3 regions of the Claveliimonas bilis genome follow, and region 1 is predicted to be linked to each of the others. Evidence: predicted binding sites of a transcription regulator. Region 1 holds the regulator's gene; each other region holds the start of a gene.
The links. The regulator HrcA, encoded in region 1, represses chaperone genes, less so after heat shock. The targets are predictions, from matches to a motif close to TGTTAGCACTCNNNNNNNNNGAGTGCTAACA.
Positions count from the first base shown of each region.

Region 2: the regulator HrcA is predicted to act here: its motif matches at 2,028-2,058, upstream of R2J37_RS10675 (co-chaperone GroES).
Region 3: the regulator HrcA is predicted to act here: its motif matches at 2,626-2,656, upstream of htpG (molecular chaperone HtpG).

Region 1 is NZ_AP027742.1:1,408,882-1,413,832, forward strand. It holds gene R2J37_RS06810 (hypothetical protein) at 20-313, shown strand; gene R2J37_RS06815 (RluA family pseudouridine synthase) at 391-1,284, opposite strand; gene hrcA (heat-inducible transcriptional repressor HrcA) at 1,456-2,499, shown strand; gene grpE (nucleotide exchange factor GrpE) at 2,565-3,194, shown strand; gene dnaK (molecular chaperone DnaK) at 3,237-4,951, shown strand, end outside.
Region 2 is NZ_AP027742.1:2,184,974-2,189,924, forward strand. It holds gene groL (chaperonin GroEL) at 20-1,642, opposite strand; gene R2J37_RS10675 (co-chaperone GroES) at 1,714-1,998, opposite strand; gene R2J37_RS10680 (hypothetical protein) at 2,111-2,413, opposite strand; gene codY (GTP-sensing pleiotropic transcriptional regulator CodY) at 2,481-3,263, opposite strand; gene topA (type I DNA topoisomerase) at 3,336-4,951, opposite strand, start outside.
Region 3 is NZ_AP027742.1:2,560,712-2,565,662, forward strand. It holds gene R2J37_RS12375 (ECF transporter S component) at 1-423, opposite strand, end outside; gene htpG (molecular chaperone HtpG) at 491-2,548, opposite strand; gene R2J37_RS12385 (FtsX-like permease family protein) at 2,688-4,951, opposite strand, start outside.

The DNA.
Region 1 (4,951 bases):
GTTTCAGGAGGAATAGGAAATGAAAATTTACGATACTGTGAAAAAGGAAGAAATTGAGATCGGCGATTACAAAGATCTGATCAAGATCATGCAGGACGGCAGACAGGTAGATCTCTATCTGAAAGAGAAAAAATCGGACGAGGACGGCTATCTTACATGGGATGTAGAGCATTGGTCAAGCATTGAACCCAAGAGATTTATCCGCTGCTATTCTCTGGAAGGAAGAGTGCTGGGAGAGTCTACGGGACATAATATTTATGATCTGGAAAATGAATTTAAGCCGGAAGAAGCCCGGAAGATAGAATTAAGTTAAGAAAAATCCCGGAACGCAAACGAATGGGTGCGTTTCGGGATTTCTTCTATATATCATGTCTGTGTCTGCAGATGCTATTACGTTATATTCAGCACTTCTTTCATATCGTTTGGAAGCGGGGCAGTAAATTCCATAAATCTTCCTGTAATGGGATGTGAAAATGACAGCCGGTAGGAGTGAAGTGCCTGCCGGCTGATGTATTTCATATCCGGATTATAGAGATAATCTCCGATGAGAGGATAGCCGAGGTACTGCATGTGCACCCGGATCTGATGGGTGCGCCCGGTTTCCAGTTTCAGGGCAACTAATGTGTGAGGACCGTACACACCTACCGTACGGTAGTGAGTGACAGCGTTTTCCCCGTGCTCAAAGTCTACCATCCGCTCGATAATGGAAGTGCCTTTGCGGGCAAGAGGCGCGCATATGGTACCGGACTTAGGACTTACATGTCCGCTGGCAATAGCCAGATATTCCCGGCACAGGGCCTTTTCGCTTACCATAGAGGAAAGAATGCCGGCGCTGACAAGATGCTTTGCAACCACCGTCAGACCGGAAGTGTCTCTATCCAGACGATTGCAGCAGCGGAAAATGAAAGGTTTCCCCTGTTCCTGATAGTACCAGGCCAGTGCATTTGCCATGGAATTGGTATAATTGTTCATGGACGGGTGGATGGGCATTCCAGCAGGCTTATTGATGACAATGATATCCTCGTCTTCGTATATGATATCCAGCGGCAGATGGACGGGAGGGATCTTTTCCGAGGATTTCTCTTCGCATATGTGCACGGAAAGCAAGTCCCCTTCCTTAAGCTGCTGGCGCATATAGTAGTGGACGCCGTTTACCAGAATGCTTTTGGGCATCCGTTTGATAACAGAAAGGTTCTGGCGGGAGTAGCCTTTCCTTTTCAAAAACTGCTCTACCCGAAGCCCGTCCGCTTCTTTTCCTATTTTATAATCAATGGTTCGATTCATATATTTCTCCTGTATTCAGAGTATGCCTGTGAATAGTAGCAGTATATCACGTAAAAAATAAAAAATCTATAAATCCTGTTGACAAATAAAATTAGGAGTGATACATTAATAACCGTAGAGATTAGCACTCGGATGAAATGAGTGCTAACAAAACAAAAGGAGGCAGTTAGGATGCAGAATGCAGAAGGACTGGGTGAAAGAAAACTGAAAATTCTTCATGCGATCATCCAGACCTATCTGGAGACAGGAGAGCCGGTAGGATCCAGAACAATATCCAAATATACGGATTTGAATTTAAGTTCTGCGACGATCCGAAATGAGATGGCTGATCTGGAAGAACTTGGATATATCCTGCAGCCTCATACATCGGCAGGAAGGATTCCTTCGGACAAAGGATACCGCTTATATGTGGATATGCTGATGGAAGAAAAGGAGCAGGAGCTGAATGAAATGCAGGAGCAGATGCTGCAGAAAGCTGATAAAATGGATCAGCTTCTGAAACAGGCAGCACAGGTGCTTGCGGCAAATACCAATTATGCGACCATGGTTTCCACTCCGAGAAACAGTGCCAACAGGCTGAAGTTTATTCAGCTTTCCCAGGTAGATGAAGAGCAGGTTATTGCAGTCATTGTGCTGGGGGGGAATGTAATCAAGAATAAGATTATTAATGTAAGAGAACCCCTTGGCAATGAAAATCTTCTGAAACTGAATATGCTTTTGAATACATCACTGAACGGCATGTCTATTGAAGAAATCAATCTGGGACTGATCGCGAGGCTGAAAGAGCAGGCTGGAATCCACAGTGAAGTGATCAGCGATGTGCTTGATGCAGTTGCCGATGCAATACAGATTGATGAGGATATGCAGATTTATACAAGCGGCGCTACGAATATTTTCAAATATCCGGAGCTTAGCGATAAGCAGAGCGCCCAGGAAATCATCAGTGCCTTTGAGGAAAAACAGCAGCTGACCGAGCTGGTTACCCAGACCCTTTCACAGGAAGACAATACCGGGATTCAGGTATATATTGGAGATGAGACTCCGGTACAGACCATGAAAGACTGCAGCGTTGTAACTGCAACATATGAATTGGGAGATGGGATGCGGGGTACGATAGGTATTATCGGACCGAAGCGAATGGATTATGAACATGTGTTAAAATCGCTGAAGCGCCTTCAAGGTGAATTGGATGCGATGTTTCATAAGAAAGAATAAGAAAGGTGGATGAACCCTTGGAAGAGAATAAAAAAGAGACAGGACAGGAAAAGAGCCAGGAAGAAATGGTAAAAGAAGCTGTGGAGGAAGCAAAAAAAGCAGCAGCTGACCAGGAAAATGCTGAAACAGACAAAGAGGAAACAGCAGAGGGTCAGGAAGAAGCCAAAGAAGAAGACGTTAAAGAAGGGGAAGACACAGAAGAAACCCAGCAGGAGAAGCAGGGCGATAAAAAGTTCTTTGGCAGAAAGAATAAAAAAGACAAAAAAGATGAAAAGATCGAGGAGCTTACAGATAAGCTCACAAGGCAGATGGCCGAGTTTGATAACTTCCGCAAACGTACAGAAAAGGAAAAATCCCAGATGTATGAGGTTGGAGCGAAAGATATCATAGAAAAAATCCTTCCGGTTGTTGACAACTTTGAGCGAGGACTTGCAGCGGTAGCTGAGGAGGATAAGGAGCATCCGTTCATGCAGGGCATGGATAAGGTGTATAAACAGTTGATGACTACACTGGATGAGATTGGGGTGAAACCGATCGAGGCAGTGGGTCAGGAATTTAACCCTGATTTTCACAATGCAGTGATGCATGTGGAGAATGAAAATTTCGGTGAGAACATGGTAGCCGAGGAATTTCAGAAAGGTTATACCTACCGTGACAGCGTGGTAAGACACAGCATGGTAAAGGTAGCAAACTAACAGGCAAACAATCAAATTTTTATAAAACAGGAGGAATAGATCATGGGAAAAATCATTGGTATTGACTTAGGTACGACAAACAGCTGTGTAGCCGTAATGGAAGGCGGACAGCCAGTAGTTATTGCGAATACAGAAGGCGCAAGGACAACACCGTCTGTAGTGGCATTTACAAAAACAGGAGAAAGGCTTGTAGGTGAGCCTGCAAAACGTCAGGCAGTTACAAATGCTGAGAAGACAATCTCTTCTATCAAAAGAGAGATGGGATCTGATTACAAGGTAGAGATTGACGGAAAGAAATACTCTCCGCAGGAAATCTCCGCAATGATCCTTCAGAAACTGAAAGCAGACGCAGAAGGATATCTTGGCGAGAAAGTGACAGAGGCAGTTATTACAGTTCCTGCTTATTTCAACGACGCACAGCGTCAGGCAACAAAGGATGCAGGAAAAATTGCAGGTCTGGATGTAAAACGTATTATCAACGAGCCTACAGCGGCAGCTCTTGCATATGGTCTTGACAATGAAAAAGAACAGAAGATCATGGTATACGATTTAGGAGGCGGTACATTCGACGTTTCCATCATTGAAATCGGCGACGGTGTTATTGAAGTATTGTCTACAGCCGGAAACAACAGACTTGGCGGTGATGACTTCGACCAGAAGATCACAGATTATATGATCTCTGAATTTAAGAAAACAGAAGGTGTTGACTTATCTACAGATAAGATGGCGCTTCAGAGACTGAAAGAAGCTGCAGAGAAGGCAAAGAAAGAGCTGTCTTCTGCAACAACAACAAATATCAACCTTCCGTTCATTACTGCAACAGCAGAAGGACCGAAGCATTTCGATATGAATCTTACAAGAGCAAAATTTGATGAACTGACTCACGACCTGGTAGAAAAGACTGCAGAGCCGGTACAAAGAGCACTCTCTGATGCAGGCATCACATCTTCAGAACTTGGTCAGGTACTGCTGGTAGGTGGTTCTACACGTATTCCGGCTGTACAGGATAAAGTAAAACAGCTGACAGGCAAAGAGCCAAGCAAATCTCTGAATCCGGATGAATGTGTTGCACTTGGTGCTTCCGTACAGGGCGGTAAGCTGGCAGGAGATGCAGGCGCAGGAGATATTCTCCTTCTGGATGTTACTCCACTTTCCCTGTCTATTGAGACAATGGGAGGCGTTGCAACAAGACTGATCGAGAGAAACACGACCATTCCTACAAAGAAGAGCCAGATCTTCTCTACAGCTGCAGACAATCAGACAGCAGTAGACATCAACGTTGTACAGGGTGAGAGACAGTTCGCAAGGGACAACAAGTCACTTGGACAGTTCAGACTGGATGGAATCCCGCCGGCACCACGCGGAATCCCGCAGATCGAAGTTACATTCGATATCGATGCAAATGGTATTGTAAATGTATCTGCAAAAGACCTGGGAACAGGAAAAGAACAGCACATTACAATTACTGCCGGATCCAATATGTCTGATGAAGATATTGAGAAAGCTGTAAAAGAAGCTGCAGCATTTGAGGCACAGGATAAGAAACGAAAAGAAGGAATTGATACAAAGAACGATGCAGATGCATTCGTATTCCAGACAGAGAAAGCTCTGGAGGAAGTAGGAGATAAGATCGACGCTTCCGAGAAAGCAGCAGTAGAGGCAGACTGCAAAGCGCTGAAAGAACTGCTGGAAAAAGTAAACATGGAAGATATTTCAGATGCCCAGATCGCAGAGATCAAAGCAGGAAAAGAAAAGCT
Region 2 (4,951 bases), 780 kb from region 1:
TATTCCGCACTGCGAGGAATTACATCATGCCCATTCCACCGCCGCCTGCCGGCATAGCAGGAGTTTCTTCTTTAATATTTGCCACAACAGATTCTGTTGTCAGAAGTGTAGATGCAACGCTGGTTGCATTCTGCAGAGCGCTTCTTGTAACTTTTGCAGGATCCAGGATTCCGGCTTTTACCATATCTACATACTGTTCTGTATATGCATCAAATCCCTGTCCCGGCTCTGATTCTCTGACTTTATTGATGATAACCGCACCTTCCAGGCCTGCATTTGCAACAATGTGGAATAATGGAGCTTCCAGAGCTTTCAGTACAACATTTGCTCCTGTCTTCTCGTCGCCTTCCAGAGTATCAGCAAGTTTTGCCACTTCCTTGGAAGCGTGGATATATGCAGATCCGCCTCCGGCAATAATTCCTTCCTCGACTGCCGCTCTTGTAGCTGCAAGAGCATCTTCCATACGAAGTTTTGCTTCTTTCATTTCTGTCTCTGTTGCTGCTCCGACACGGATTACTGCCACACCGCCTGCCAGTTTTGCAAGTCTTTCCTGAAGTTTTTCTCTGTCGAAGTCAGAAGTGGTCTCCTCGATCTGCTTTTTGATCTGTGCAACACGGGCTGCAATTGCTTCTTTATCTCCAAGTCCATCTACAATAACTGTATTTTCTTTCTGAACTTTTACAGATTTTGCACGTCCCAGCTGATCCATTGTTGTCTCTTTCAGATCCAGCCCAAGTTCATCGGAAATTACCTGTCCGCCTGTCAGGATTGCAATGTCTTCCAGCATTGCTTTTCTTCTGTCACCATATCCCGGAGCTTTTACCGCTGCCACATTAAATGTTCCACGCAGTTTGTTGACAATAAGAGTTGTCAGAGCTTCACCTTCTACATCTTCAGCAATAATGAGAAGTCTTGCTCCTGCCTGTACGATCTGCTCAAGAAGAGGAAGGATCTCCTGGATATTGGAAATCTTCTTATCTGTGATCAGAATATACGGATCTTCCAGATTTGCTTCCATTTTATCCATATCTGTTGCCATATAAGCAGATACATATCCGCGGTCAAACTGCATACCTTCTACCAGATCCAGCTCTGTCTGCATAGTCTTGGATTCCTCGATAGTGATAACACCGTCGTTGGAAACTTTCTCCATTGCCTCTGCGACCATTTCACCTACTTCATCGTCGCTTGCGGAAATTGCTGCAACTCTTGCAATCTGATCTCTTCCTGTTACTTTGCTGCTCATTTTCTGGATCGCTTCTACTGCTGTCTCTGTTGCTTTCTTCATTCCTTTTCTCAAAACGATCGGATTTGCTCCTGCTGCCAGGTTCTTCATTCCTTCATGGACCATAGCCTGTGCAAGCACAGTTGCTGTTGTTGTTCCGTCTCCGGCAACATCGTTTGTCTTAGATGCAACTTCACGGATCAGCTGCGCTCCCATGTTTTCAAAAGCATCCTCAAGCTCAATTTCTTTTGCGATCGTTACACCGTCGTTTGTAATAAGCGGAGCTCCGAAAGATTTGTCAAGGACTACATTTCTTCCTTTTGGTCCAAGTGTCACTCTGACTGTATCGGCCAGCTGATTTACTCCTGATTCCAGAGCTGCTCTGGCATCTGCTCCGTATTTGATTTCCTTTGCCATGATAACATTCCTCCTAGTTCTTCTATTTTCAATGTCTATGATCTGTAATCTATCTTAGCTTATTTGTATCTCTATTCAATCACTGCAAGAATATCGCTCTGTCTTACAATGATGTATGTTTCTTCATCAGCTTCTACTTCTGTACCAGCATACTTGGAATAGATAACCTGCTGTCCTTCTTTCACATGCATTTCTACTTCTTTGCCGTCTACAACTCCACCCGGTCCTACTGCGATAACTTCTGCCTGCTGCGGTTTTTCCTTATTCTGTCCCGGCAGAACAATTCCGGATTTTGTTGTTTCTTCAGCAACTAACTGTTTCAATACAACTCTGTCTCCCAATGGTACTAATTTCATGAATGGTTCCTCCTTTAAGCTATCTATTTTGTTAGCACTCATAAAAAGAGAGTGCTAAAAAACTCTAGTTATAAAATAGCACTCTCCTTTTCGTTTGTCAACACACTTTCTGTTAGTTTAGATTATTTTTATAAAATCCATTTTCAATGCCAAATACAAGCTGGCTTCCATTTTTATCAAGAAATCTTTCCTTTACTCTCCCCTGGCATACCAGCTCCTCTTCAGCCATAAGGGTACAGCTGTATTCTGCATCCAGCGATATCCTTGTAATATCTTCTCCGTTCATAACCAGATATATGCGTTCCCCTTCCTCATCATACCTGCTGACTGTGCATGTGTACTCTGTCCTGTCCAGGGGTTCGTCTTCCAGGAATACACTGGTCATCTTCAGCACTGCGCTGCATTTTTCAAACATAAAGTCCTCCTTCTCAAAAGAAGGGTATCAGTTCCCCGATACCCTTTGCTTTGTGCTGTCCTGATTTTTATTTGTTTCTTTCTTCTTTGATCTTTTCCAGTTCTGTGAAAACATAATCATTCACTACTTTAATGTAAGTACCTTTCATTCCGGAAGATCTTGATTCGATTACTCCGGCGCTTTCAAATTTCCGGAGCGCATTTACAATGACTGATCTGGTAATTCCCACCCGGTCTGCAATTTTGCTTGCCACAAGAATCCCTTCTGTTCCTTCCAGTTCATCAAAAATATGAATGATCGCTTCCAGCTCCGAGAAGGACAATGTGCTGATGGCTGACTGTACAATGTGTTCTTTTCTTGTCTCCTCTGCATTTTCTTCGTTTACAGAACGAAGCATTTCCAAGCCTACTACTGTTGTTCCATACTCACTTAAAATAATATCATCAATTTCATAGCCGGCATTCTGTTTGTAGATAAATAATGTTCCAAGCCTCTCTCCAGCAATATCAATGGGAGTGATGATCGCCTGATATCCTTTTGCTGCCTCCGGGGAAAATCCCAGAGTTTCCAAATTTACATTTTCCTTAGTAGACAGGATATTCAAAAGCCTCTCATTGAGCATCTCATCAATGTGGCAGCCCACTTCACCTTTGATCAATTCTGTGATCACACCTACACCACTGCATCTGCTGACTCCAAGAACTTTTCCTTTTTTACTGATTACCAATACATTGGAATCCAATATTTCTGTCAACACTTCACAGATGTCATTGAAAACTACTTTGCTGGAGTTATTGTTGTGCAGTAATTTATTGATTTTTCTTGTTTTATCTAATAATTGTACACTCATAAGCATCCTCCATCCTTTGAACATTATATTATCATACAATTCTGGAAATTACAATGATTATGCGAAATTTTCTTAATTATCTTTTGCTTTTTTTGCTTCTACATATCCGCATTTTTCATTCATACAGACAAGTTTACTTCCCTTTTCTACCATGTAACCGCCGCATTTTGAACATTTCTGCTCTGACGGCTTCTGCCAGGACATAAAATCACAATCCGGATTATCTTCACATCCGTAATATTTTCTTCCTTTTTTCGTTTTTCTAAGGACAATATCTTTCCCGCATTTGGGACATTTCACTCCGATTTTTTCCAGATAGGGCTTCGTATTGCGGCACTCCGGAAATCCGGGGCAGGCAAGAAATCTTCCGTGAGGTCCATACTTGATCACCATATTCCGTCCGCATTCTTCACAGATCACATCTGTGACTTCATCTTCAATCTTGACGCTTTCCTGCTCTTTTTCTGCAATCTTTACCGCTTCTTCCAGATCAGGGTAAAAATTTTCAATTACTGTTTTCCATGCGACTTTTCCTTCTGCAACTTTATCAAGAAGGCCTTCCATGTTTGCCGTAAAATTCACATCTACAATGGCCGGAAAGGACTGCTTCATAATATTGTTCACTACCTCTCCGATCTCCGTCAGGTAAAGATTCCTGTTTTCCTTTGCTACATATCTTCTGGCTATAATTGTAGAAATCGTGGGGGCATAAGTACTGGGGCGCCCGATTCCAAGCTCTTCCAGTGTCTTTACAAGGGAAGCTTCCGTATAATGTGCCGGCGGCTGGGTAAAATGCTGTTTTGTGTCAAATTTTTCCCAATTCAGGACAGAATCTTTATCCAGTCCCTTCAAGAGCACATTGGTTTCTTCTTTTTCCTCATCTGCTTCTGTGTAAACTGTGCGGAATCCTTCAAAAACAATCTTAGAAGCCGCAACCTGAAAACGGTAATCTCCCGCCGCAATTCTGACAGATGTTGTCTCATATTTTGCCGGTTTCATCCTGCTGGCGACAAATCTCTTCCAGATCAACTGATACAGGCGGAACTGATCTCTGCTCAAAGATTCTTTCATAGCAGCCGGAGTTCTTGTTACATCTGTAGGACGAATAGCCTCATGGGCATCCTGTATGTTCTTTCCATTTTCCTTTCCCGCTGCACCGGAAGCGACAAATTCACTTCCGTAATTTCCCGAGATGTACTCCCTTACACTGGCTTCCGCCTCATCGGAAACACGGGTGGAGTCTGTACGCAGATAAGTGATAAGACCCACTGTTCCGTTTCCTTTAATATCGATTCCTTCATAAAGCTGCTGTGCAATACGCATCGTTTTCTGCGTAGCAAAGTTCAGCACTTTCGATGCCTCCTGCTGCATGGTACTGGTAGTGAAAGGCACCGGAGCTTTTTTGTAGCGCTCTCCTTTTTTGATATCTGCCACCTGATAGTCTGCTCCCTCCAGCTCTTTTACTATCTGGTTCAGCTCGCTTTCAGAACGAATCGTCATTTTTTGCTTTTCAGTCCCATAGAATTTAGCTGTCAGAGGCTTCCTCTCACCCTTTACTTTTAAGACGGCATCCAGAGTCCAATATTCTTCGGGAATAAAGGCATTGATCTCTTCCTCCCGGTCTGCGATGATCCGAAGAGCCACAGACTGTACACGTCCGGCGCTTAATCCCCTCTTTACTTTCGCCC
Region 3 (4,951 bases), 1.2 Mb from region 1:
TACAATTGCAGCTGCACGCACCAGACGTCCTGCAATCTGCACAAGAACTACTTTTGCCAGTACAGGCATACTTACATTTCTAAGAAGACCTGCCGCCAGTCCGTAAACTGCCAGCTCGATCATCATAAACGGAAGCATAGCTGCTCCCGGCATTCCTGACAGCGCAAAGCTTACAAGGGGACCAAACACTCCGGCAACTGCTCCCGCATAAGGTCCTGCCATCAGTCCTGCCAGAATGATCGGAAGATGCATGGGAAGAAATGTCTCTCCAAGTGCTGTACCAAGTCCCGATACCGCTCCCATTACATGAAATAACTGTGGAATTACAACTGCTCCTGCTACCGCTGCAAATGCGGCAAGAGCCTGTGTTTTGAAAGCCAGTTTCGGAAGATCCTTTTGTTTTGTAATAATCGTGTTTGCCATACTTTCTCTCCTTTCCATTTTTGTTCTGTCATCCTCTTCTCTTGTCAAAAGAGTGTCCCATCCGCTTTTATTTTGTCAGCAGCATCATAATGTCATTGCTTCTCTGTACAAAAGCTGTCATCTCTTCCGGGCTTAAAGGCTTATGAGCCAGCATTGCCAGATCATAAAGCTGTCTGCAGATCACCGGAACCTTCTCATTATCTTTGTTTTCAACTACAAACTGGACCAGTGGATGGTTGGCATTCAGAGTCAGCGTACTGTCTGTACCGAACATGGACGGATCCATTCCCGTCATGCCGTACATTTTCATCATTTCCTGCATACGTCTGCTCTGCTCTGACAGAGTGATCATAGAAGCCACCTTGTCATCTTTCAGTTTTTCAACCTTTACATTCAGTTTATCATTATCCAGAGCTTTTTTAAAGACCTCTGTTAAAGTATCCGCTGTTTTCTGGAAGTTTTCTTTTTCTTCTTCCTTCACTTCTTCCTTTGCAGATTCTGTAATGTCAGCATCGATGCGCTGGAACTGTATATTTTGGTTCCTCTGTTCCAGTTGTGTGATAAACGGAGAGTCGATATTGTGGTTCAGGATCACCGCATCCAGTCCCTGAGTGCGGAACATATTGATATACTGGCTCTGCTGCTGTTCATCTGTCACATAATAGATAGTAGTCTTCGGCTCTTCCTTCTTCTCTTCACCCTCTGTCTCCTCTTTCTGATCCTTCGGATCGATTAAAGTTCCGCCGTTTTCCTCTACACACTCTTTCAGAGTCATATATTTATGGTCGATATTCTTGAAGAGAATGTAATCCATCATCTTGTCACAGAATTTTTCGTCCTTCAGGCAGCCGAATTTAATAAACGGACTGATATCATCCCAGTATTTCTCATAATTTTCCTTGTCAGTCTTACACATGCCGCTCAGTTTATCAGCTACCTTTTTGGAGATATAATCTGCAATCTTTGTCACAAATCCATCGTTCTGAAGCGCGCTTCTTGATACATTCAACGGAAGATCCGGACAGTCGATCACTCCTTTTAATACCATCAGGAACTCCGGAATCACTTCTTTGATGTTATCAGCAATAAATACCTGGTTGTTATACAGCTTAATGGTTCCCTCAATGGAATCGTACTCTGTGTTGATCTTCGGGAAATAAAGGATACCCTTTAAATTGAAAGGATAATCCATATTTAAATGAATCCAGAAGAGCGGCTCCTTGTAGTCCAGGAACACCTTTCTGTAAAATTCTATATAATCCTCCTTGGAACATTCATTCGGATGTTTTGTCCAGAGAGGATGGATGTCATTGATCGCAACCGGACGCTTGTTGATCTTTACTTTGTCCTTTGCCGGGGATACTTCTACCATTTCTTTCTCCCCGTTTTCATTTTCCTTCTCTTCCATCTTGGCTTCCTCATGGATCCGTTCTACAACAACGTCATCCTCTTTCAGGTCAGCCTCATCGATCGTCTCATATTCCTGCTCCGCATTGGCTTTGGACAGGAAAATTTCCACCGGCATAAAAGAGCAGTACTTCTCCAGAACTTCTCTTACACGATACTCATTTGCAAATTCCAGGCTGTCATCATTCAGGAAAAGAGTAATTTCCGTTCCGACTCCTTCTTTATTTCCGTCTGACATCTCATATTCTGTCCCGCCATTGCTGACCCAGTGCACCGGCGCGGATCCTTCCTTATAGGAAAGAGTATCGATATGAACTTCATCAGCCACCATAAACGCTGAATAAAATCCAAGTCCGAAATGTCCGATCATGTCATCTTCCGTTGTTTTGTCCTTGTACTTTTCCAAAAATTCTGTTGCTCCTGAAAAGGCGATCTGAGTAATGTACTCTTCCACCTCATCTGCTGTCATACCGATACCATTATCGATAAATTTCAGTGTCTTTTCTTCCGGATTTACGATCACCTGGATCTGCGGTTTATAATCATCCGCCATCTGATATTCTCCCATCATATCAAGCTTTTTCAGCTTTGTGATGGCGTCGCACCCATTTGAGATCATCTCACGGACGAAGATGTCGTGATCAGAATACACCCACTTCTTAATGATTGGGAAAATATTCTCACTGCTGATAGATAAATTTCCTTTTTTTGCTGCCATTTATATCACTCCTTATAAATTCTCTTTTTCTCGTCTAAAAAATATGATAATACCCTCTGTTTTAAATGTCAATAAAAAATTAGCACTCTTTTGACAAGAGTGCTAATAATTCCCTTAAAAATATAAAAATTTCATAAATTTATTCCACGCTCTTTAAGGATTCTACCATATCAATGCGCTTCAGTTTAAAATACATTACCCAGTTTACGAACATGGAAAATCCCAATGTAAAGAGAAGGCTGTACAGATAACTCGGGAAATGGATCACTCTGCCGAACATGATCTCGTCTACCTCCACAGTGACAATAATAAACTGAAGCAGAAGCCGTCCAAGCCCCATTCCCGCAAGGGCTCCTATCAATGTGAGAAGAATATTCTCCCGGTATACATAGGAAGCCACCTCTATGTCATAAAATCCCAGTACTTTGATGGTTGCAAGTTCCCGTTTTCTTTCTGTAATATTAATGGTATTCAGATTATAAAGTACTACAAAAGCCAGCATTCCGGCCGATATGATCAGTACAACAATGACCAGATTTAAACTTTGAAGCATATCATCCAGCCTGCCTTCTATACTGGTAGTGTAACTGATATTCAGCACATTTTCATTGTCCAGAAGACGGCTTCCGATCTGTTCCGCCTGATCTTCTTTTCCATCCTGCAGTTTCACAAGGACTCCATTATATTTTGCCTGTGCTCCAAATAGCTCCTCATAATATTCCGGTGACAGATAAATGTAATGTCCTATATAATTTTCACAGATAGCCTCTACCGTCACTTCCTTTTCACCAAGACCGTTATCTTCCAGCTTCACGGTATCTCCGGTTTCCACGCCAAGGGCTTCCGCCGCTTTTTCTGTCAGGATAGCTCCCTCGCCTTCCAGCGTATAGGATTCTGATGAGGTTCTGCTTCGGAATGTAAGGAAATCCTCAATATGTTCTGTACTTTCCGGTACTGTAAGATAGACATCCAGAGTTTCACTGTCTGATTTCACCTCCAGATTCTGCATCCGGACCTGGAGTTCTCCGTCTACAGCCTTTTCGTCCTTTACCGCATTTACGATCTCATCTTTTTCCTCTGCAGATAATCCATCATCATAGTAAACTGCGGCATCATAATGCTGAATCTCCTGATATTGCAGATCCGGGACCTCAAAAATGCTGTCCTTCAGCCCAAAGCCCACTACCATCAGAGCCATGCAGCCTCCTATACCAAACACTGTCATAAAAAACCGTTTTTTATAGCGGACCAGATTTCGTATAGAAGATTTCCACGTAAAATTCAAATGCCGCCAGATCAGTCCCACTCTCTCCAGAAGAATCCTCTGCCCCTGTTTTGGCGCCGGAGGACGCATCAGCTGGGCCGGAACACTTGCCAGTTCTTTATAACAGGCCATAAGTGTTGCCGCAAGAGTACAGAGCACAGCGATCAAAATTGCCTGCAATGCATAGCTCATGTGATAGGGCACAAGCATATCGGGAATATGCTGATACATGATCTTATAAGCATATATGATGATCCACGGAAAGATCTTTTCTCCTAAAAGTACACCGACAATGCTTCCGCCCAGAGTAGCTGTTAGAGCATATGTAATATATTTCCCCGCAATAGCCAATTTGCTGTATCCAAGAGCTTTCAGCGTTCCGATCTGGATTCTCTGCTCCTCCACCATTCTTGTCATAGCAGTAAGGCTGATAAGCGCCGCTACCAGAAAGAATACAGCCGGAAATACCTGCCCGATAGCTCTCATCCTGTCGGCGTTGTCCCCGTATCCGTCATACTCCGCCAGTGCGCTGCTCCTGTCCTGCACATACCATTCAGGGTTTTCGATCTTTTCTATTTCTGCTCTGGCATCGGCGATTTCCTGCTTTGCCTCCTCAAGCTGTCTCTCACCGTCCGCAATCTTTGCTTCTCCGTCTGCGATCTGCTGCGCTGCCTCAGCTGCCGCCTTCTCATATTCGGACCATCCGTCCTGAATTTCTTTTTCACCGGATGCCAGTTCGTTTTTCCCTGACTGAAGAGTTTTTTCCTGACCGTTTAGCATCTCCCACGCTGCATCAATCTGGGCCTGCCCGGCATCGATCTGTCTTTTCGATGCATCCAGCTCCTCTCTTGCCTGCTTAAGCTGAGCCTCGCCATCCCGGATCTGCTTCCCGGCTTCTATAAGCGCCTGTTCGCCGGCTGTCAGCTGCTGTTCTTTTTCAAGAAGCTGCTGTTCTCCCGCTTCCAGCTCCTGTTCCTTCTTCTCAAGATCTGCAAGCTGACTTTCCAGAGCCGCGATCATTGTATTGAGAGCCTCTTCACTTTCAATGCCCTGTCCCTGCATCTGTGCGGTCAGAGCATCTTTTTGCTGATTCCATCCGGCAAGGCTTTCTTCCAGTCCGGCCTTTACAGAATCCCACT